Regions from separate parts of the Leisingera sp. ABM4_060 genome, predicted to be linked through region 1. Evidence: riboswitches for the same ligand, from Rfam matches in the RefSeq annotation. Region 1 holds a riboswitch; each other region holds the start of a gene.
What was found. Region 1 has a riboswitch for cobalamin ahead of ACXAEH_RS19915 (TonB-dependent receptor plug domain-containing protein). Riboswitches for the same ligand answer to the same signal wherever they lie in the genome.
Positions count from the first base shown of each region.

Region 1 (2,256 bases):
CAGAACATTCAGCAGGTGGTCCGCTTCGTCTGCCCGCTGCCCGCCGAGGCCGAAGCTGAGAAGGTATTTGGCAGCTTCCGTCTGGGTTTCAGTAGGGGCGAAGCCGCTGAAGGACTGGGCGAAATCCGTGCGCTCAAAAGACAGCCGCTGCTTGATACGTCCGCCCAAAGAATCGAATTCGGCGTAGACTTGGGCCTGCTGCTCCTCCCGGTCGCTGAAAGGTGCGGTATCATCCACCACATACCCCGCCGGAACCGTAGCATTATCCGTCGTGCTGTCGTTGTCATAGTGTTCATCAGAGGTGCGGAAATTGAAGCCAAGCTTTAGCCGGTCGGTGACCAGATAGTCGCCCTTCAGCTGGGCGGTGTTGCGGCGGATGCCGTCCTCTTCGCCGCCGTCGCCGGAGCTGTCATAGCCGTCGTCGTTGTCATGGGCGAGGCTGAAGGTGATGCCGCCGCGCTCGGTGCGGGTGGAAACCCGTGCAGAGGCCCGGTAGCCGTCCGAACCGGCCTCGGCGCTGCCGCCGTATTCGGTGCCTATACCGCCCGTCTTGGTGATGATGTTGATCACGCCGTTGGAGGCGTTGGAGCCGTAGAACACCGACTGCGGGCCGCGCAGAACCTCGATGCGTTCGATATTGGCGGTGTCCAGGCCGGACAGGATGTACTCGCGGTCGCCGCCGGTGGCTTCAATGCCGTCGATCAGAATCAGAGTGTGATTGGCTTCGCCGCCGCGGATGCGGACCTGGGTGAAACTGTCGCCGGAGCCGTTGATCATGACACCGGGAACCGATCGAAGTGCGTCTTGAACGGTGGTGATGCCGCGTTTTTCAATTTCCCCGCTGGTCACAACAGACGCGGACCGGCCGTATTTCTGAGCTTCAACAGGCGTCAGGCCGCCGGAGATGATAATCTCATCCAGCAGCAGAACGTCTTCCTCCTGGGCGGTTGCGATTGCGGGGGCGGCTGCCAGTGCTGCAGCCAGGGGCAAGCTTGCCTTGCGCATAGTCCATTCCTCCCGGCCTGCGGGGATACGCACAGGCCAAGCTGCCGCCCGTGCCGGGCAGCGTGTTCAAATGTCGGTCTTTGGAAGGCATGGCCTCCGCAGACGGTGAAAATGCCACCACTACGGAAGTCCGTTGTCCCCAGCGCGCCCCGCACCCGGACAGGGTGATCATCCTGGCAGGTCTCCTGACTCGCGGGTCGAGGCTTTGCTGCGCCTTCCCGCCCCTTGGGGCAGTGGCATATCGCAGCATTGCTCTCCGCTCACAGTTGCGGGGGCAGTCACGGATTTGGCGCCTGTTGGCTACACCGCACCGTGTTCCCTTTTACCCGGGTGGTCTCCCAGCCGGACCAGAATGGCAGGACTTAGGCAAACCGGCGCCGTTCTGTCAAGAAGCCTGTTGCGGTCAAAGGCGGCGGGAACGGGCGGCCGGCGGCTGCTGCCGCAACCGGAGTATGCAGGAGCCGCGCAGCGGCGCAGGCCGCCGCCGGGACCCCGGGGAGGGGCGGGCGTTTGATCCGCTGCGCACCGCCAGGGTTGGCGGGGCTGTCAGCCGGTCTCTTGGCGCTGCTTCATGTCTTCGACCCAGGGCGGCGAGACCGAGGGGGCGCCGAACAGGTAGCCCTGCAGGCAATCGACGCCATTGGCGACCAGGAATTCGGCGTCTTCCTGGCTTTCCACCGATTCCGCCACCACAAACATGTCGAACTGCTTGGCAATGCCGATCAGCGCGCGCACCACGGCCTGATTGTCGAAATTGCCGCTGATGCCGCGCACGAACTGGCCGTCGATCTTGACCGCATCAAAGAAGAACTGGCGGAAACTGCCGATCGAGGTGGAGGCGGCACCGAAGCTGTCCAGCGCAAAGGCAATGCCGTGCTGCTGCATCCGGCCCATGAAATCGGTCACAAGCTCAGGCGCGGCCATGGCCGAGGCTTCGGTGATTTCCAGCACCAGCCGTTCGCCCAGGTTGGCGTCGCGTTTCAGAAAACGCTCCAGCACCTGGGTCCAGCGCTGGTAGCCGATGGAGCGCGCCGACATGTTGATGGAGAGGCGGATGTTCGGGAATTTGTCCAGTGCCCGCAGCCCGTGCTGCAGCGCCAGGCAGTCCATCTCGCGGCCGATTTCCTTGTCCTCGACCACATGCATGAATTCGCGGGCGGGGATCACCCGGCCGGTTGGATCCAGCACCCGGATGTAACCCTCGTAAAAGGCGACGCCATGCGGCGCCATCGCCTGCATGACGGGCTGGTA
Region 1 is NZ_JBSWTX010000001.1:4,106,594-4,108,849, forward strand. Features, by position in the region: gene ACXAEH_RS19915 (TonB-dependent receptor plug domain-containing protein) at 1-1,005, opposite strand, end outside; cobalamin riboswitch at 1,164-1,372, opposite strand; gene ACXAEH_RS19920 (EAL domain-containing protein) at 1,552-2,256, opposite strand, start outside.

Region 2 (2,256 bases), 2.2 Mb from region 1:
CGCCTTCGCTCATCGGCAGGATCGGCAGCTTGCGCGGCGCTTCCGCCTCGATCACCGCGCGGGCCTTCTCGACGCCTGCGTCGCCGGCCAGATCGGCCTTGGACAGCAGCACGATGTCAGCGCAGGAGATCTGGTCTTCGAACACCTCGGAGAGCGGGGTTTCGTGGTCGATGCTGTCATCCGCCTCGCGCTGGGCGGCAACTGCATCCAGGTCGGGGGCAAATTGGCCCTTGGCGACGGCCTCGGCATCGGCCAGGGCGATCACGCCGTCGACAGTAATGCGGGAGCGGATCGCGGGCCAGTCAAAGGCCTTCAGCAGCGGCTTGGGCAGGGCCAGGCCGGAGGTTTCGATCACGATGTGATCGGGCTTCTCCGGCAGGTCCATCAGCTGTTCGATGGTGGGGATGAAATCATCGGCGACGGTGCAGCAGATGCAGCCGTTTGCCAGCTCCATGATGTTTTCCGCCGGGCAATTGTCATCGGCGCAGGACTTCAGGATGTCGCCGTCGACGCCGGCGGTGCCGAACTCGTTCACCACAACCGCCAGGCGCTTGCCTTGCGGGTTCTGCATCAGGTGGCGGATCAGGGTGGTCTTGCCTGCACCCAGGAAGCCGGTGATGACGGTGACGGGGATCTTGTTGAGATCGCTCATGATTACTCCTCGGAAGGGAAGGCGGCCGGCGGGATGCGGGCAACGGATTGTTTGCGGAATGCGGTGGGGCGCTCGCGCCAGGGCACCAGGCCGTCGGCGGTGGCGGCATAGGCGGCAGTGCCTGCCAGGATCTCTGGGATATGCTCCTCCGGGTCCATGTCGCCGTAGACATAGCTCCAGCGTTCCTCGCCGCCGGTCAGCAGCACGGTGCAGCTGCGCGAGCAGGCTGACAGGCATTTGACACCGCGCAAGGTAACGCCCTCGGGCATGCCGGCCTCTTTCAGGGCGTCATGCAGCAAGGTGCCGGGGCGGGTCGCCTCGGGGTCGGCGCCTTCGTTGCGGCAAGTGAGGCACACGGTCAGGGTGACCGGTCCCGGTTTGCTGGCAGCTTGATCCGCCATATCGTCAGCCATCGGCGCGCCTCCTGTCGCGGCAGGGCATGCGGGATGGCCGAAAAGGAACTGTCTCGTGCCAGCCCCTCACCCGGTCGCAGAACACCCCGTCTGCCCGTTGATCTCTCCTCTTGCTGGCAGGTCTCCCGGCTTGCGGATGCCAAGGCACGGGGGCCTTGCCGGCCATCCTGCCTTCCCGGGGGTGATCTCCCAGTGGCATGGCGGCCTCATCCGGTCACGGTCGCGGGGGCGGCTGTGCTTGAGCCTTGCGGCCTTCACATTCCCTCTTCGCCTGTTTTCACAGGAACCAGCGGAACCCCCTTGCGCTATGGCAGGCTTCTTTGTCAAGACATGGGGTCAAACAGCTGGAGCACACCATGAGCGAAAAGTCTGAAACCGTCATTTCAGAGGAAGAAGCCGCCCGCCACGCCTCGAAGATGGCCAAGAAGAAGGCCGCGCGCGACCGGATGATGAAGACCAAGGAGGGCGAGAAGGGCCTGATCATCGTCCATACCGGACCGGGCAAGGGGAAATCGTCTTCTGGTTTCGGCATGATCATGCGCTGCATTGCGCATGGGATGCCCTCTGCCGTGGTGCAGTTCATCAAGGGCGCCTGGCAGACCGGCGAGCGTACCCTGATCGAGGAGAACTTCAGCGATCTCTGCCAGTTCTACGCGATGGGCGAAGGCTTTACCTGGGAGACCCAGGACAAGGCGCGGGACATCGCTGCTGCGCAGAAGGGCTGGGAGAAGGCCAAGGAGATGATCCTGGACGAGCGTAACACCATGGTGCTGCTGGATGAGATCAACATTGCGCTGCGCTATGAGTATCTGGACCTGGAAGAGGTGCTGGAGTTCCTGGTGGAGCAGAAACCGCCGATGACCCATGTGGTGCTGACGGGGCGCAACGCCAAGGAGGAGCTGATCGAGATCGCCGATCTGGTGACCGAGATGGGGCAGATCAAGCACCCGTTCCGCGCCGGGGTGAAGGCGCAAAAGGGTGTGGAGTTTTAATCTCTTACAGGCGGCAAAAGGCGGCAAATCCGATCGGGCCTGAGGTTTTGCGCTTTGCTTTGCAAATCGCCGGGGGCGGGGGCGCTGCCTGCGGCAGCGCCCCCGCCCGGCCCAATGCTTTTCAGGGAACCTCTGGTTCCTTGAAAAGGGGCGGGAGTGCCCTCGTGTCTTGATGCCCCGCCTGCCTCCGCGCTTAAGC
Region 2 is NZ_JBSWTX010000001.1:1,915,528-1,917,783, reverse strand. Features, by position in the region: gene cobW (cobalamin biosynthesis protein CobW) at 1-652, opposite strand, end outside; gene ACXAEH_RS09525 (DUF1636 family protein) at 655-1,065, opposite strand; cobalamin riboswitch at 1,164-1,371, opposite strand; gene cobO (cob(I)yrinic acid a,c-diamide adenosyltransferase) at 1,422-2,057, shown strand; gene glpD (glycerol-3-phosphate dehydrogenase) at 2,251-2,256, opposite strand, start outside.
Region 2: it holds a riboswitch for cobalamin, as region 1 does, so the genes downstream of both, ACXAEH_RS09525 (DUF1636 family protein) here and ACXAEH_RS19915 (TonB-dependent receptor plug domain-containing protein) in region 1, are expected to answer to the same signal.

Region 3 (2,256 bases), 550 kb from region 1:
AACTGGAGGCCGAGGAGGAGGCGCTGGCATTGGTTGCCCAAGCCCTGGCAGACAATGCTGCACGGCAGCAGCGGCTGACAATTCTGGCAACGGTGCCGGGGATTGTTCAAAAGCTGCATTTCACCGGGCCTGGCGAGGTTGTTGCCCCGGGTGAGCCGATTGCCGAGATTCTGCCTACTCAGGACCGCCTGATCGCCGAGGTCGAAATCCGGCCGGAGGACATCGGCCACGTGGCAGTGGGCGACCCGGTTGAATTAAAGTCGACGACCTTTGATTCCAGGCAGTACGGGGTCCAGGCAGGCGAGGTGTTCGAAATCTCACCAAACTCGCGCCTCAATGACCGCAAAGAGGCGTACTTCGAGGTCCGGATTTCTTTTGCGGATGAAAATACCTCAGAAGTTTCCTTGAGCCGCCGGCTGACTGCCGGCATGGAAGTCAACGCGGCGATCCGGACTGGCGAGCGAACCGTTCTTGACTACGTGGTTTCTCCCATTACCGAACCGATCGGGCGCGCCTTCCGGGAGCGCTGATCATACGGCCTGGAGGAGAACAGGGAGGATACCGCGGCAATCCAGCCTGCTACCACCTCAAAGGGCGCTTCCCGCAGTAAGACCGTTTAAGAGTTGGAAGCGTTTTAGAAGCGCGGGCAAGAACGGAACTGTGGCGGGATGGCCTGCCGGCTCCTCCCGTCAGGCTTAACCAGAAGGCTTCGCCGTAATTTCCGGGCCTCCCGCGCAGCTTGTGGCGCAACAGTTCGGTGCAGGCCTTTTCAGTTCCGTGACGCGCGGCTTCTTTTGTGCAAACCCGTCCCCCTAGCCGGGAGCCGGGATCAAGTCCTCAAGCGTTCAACGGCAAGCGGGCAATGGACGAGACGCTTGACTCGCATATTCCGTTTTGCCATTCAGCCAAAGTGACCGGTTCCGCGAGTGTTTCAATGCGCAGCGGAAGAAATAGGGAACACGGTGAGGCGTACCCAAAAGGGACCAAATCCGTGACTGCCCCCGCAACTGTGAGCGGTGAGTGACGCTGAACATGCCACTGGGAAGTCTCCCGGGAAGGCCAGCCGAACCAGGACCCGCGAGTCAGGAGACCTGCCGGACACGAGGACCGAGGCTCCGCTTGCGGGGGCTCAACTCTTATCCACCGGACGCCGGGGTGCGCGTCTGGCCCGGGCGTTGTTTCGACAATTCCGTGCCGCTACTCCCCGTTGTTCATTCCTGATTGCAGGTGTGCCTGCGTCGTCGAATGAGGACGAAATGAAACTGAACTACCTGGCCGCAGCCCTGGCCGTTTCCCTGCCGGTTACCGCATCGGCGCATTTCCAGCTGAACTACACCGAAAACGCGCTGATCGAGAAGCCCGGCGACGTGCCGATGGGGCTGGTGTTCTGGCACCCGATGGCGAACGGCCATGCGATGGACATGGGCAAGCCCGAAGAATTCTTCATGATCCACAAGGGCGAAAAGACCGACCTGGCGGACCGCCTGGAGCCCGCCACCTTCAAGGGCGTCGAGAACGAAGCCTCAGCTTACAAGGCCTCGGTGCCGGTGAAACGCTCGGGCGATTATGTGGTGGTGACTGTGCCTGCGCCTTATTACGAGGAAAGCGAGGACATCTACATCCAGCAGATCGCCAAGGTTGTGCTGAACCGCAACACACTGCCCACCGACTGGGATCAGCCGGTTGGCCTGGCCACCGAAATCCTGCCGCTGAACAAGCCCTACAACGTCATCGTGGGCTCCACCTTCTCGGGCCAGGTTCTGGCCGACGGCAAGCCGGTTCCGGGTGCCGAGATTGAAATCGAATTCATGGCCGCCGAGCCGGATCTCGAGAAGTTCTCCACCACCAGCCCGACCGTGGGTGAGATGCCGGGCGGTGCGATTGTGGCCATCGCCGACCAGAACGGCGTGTTCTCCTTTGGCATTCCGAAAGCCGGCTACTGGGGCTTTGCAGCTCTGGGTTCCGGTCCGGCGACCGAGCACGACGGCAAGGAACTCAGCCAGGATGCGGTGCTGTGGATCCACGCTGAAGAGCTGAAGTGAAAGCAGACCGATGCATATCGTAGACGGCGCACTGTCTAACCCGGTTGTGATCGGCGGCGCGGTTGCCGCCGTCGGCGGTATTGCCATGGGTCTGCGCAGCCTGCCGCTGGAGCGTATTCCGGCGGCGGGGGTGCTATCCGCCAGTTTCTTTGTGGCCTCGCTGATCCATGTCCCGATCGGGCCCAGTTCGGTTCACCTGATCCTGAACGGGCTG
Region 3 is NZ_JBSWTX010000001.1:3,561,110-3,563,365, forward strand. Features, by position in the region: gene ACXAEH_RS17210 (HlyD family type I secretion periplasmic adaptor subunit) at 1-530, shown strand, start outside; cobalamin riboswitch at 899-1,113, shown strand; gene ACXAEH_RS17215 (DUF4198 domain-containing protein) at 1,257-2,042, shown strand; gene cbiM (cobalt transporter CbiM) at 2,053-2,256, shown strand, end outside.
Region 3: it holds a riboswitch for cobalamin, as region 1 does, so the genes downstream of both, ACXAEH_RS17215 (DUF4198 domain-containing protein) here and ACXAEH_RS19915 (TonB-dependent receptor plug domain-containing protein) in region 1, are expected to answer to the same signal.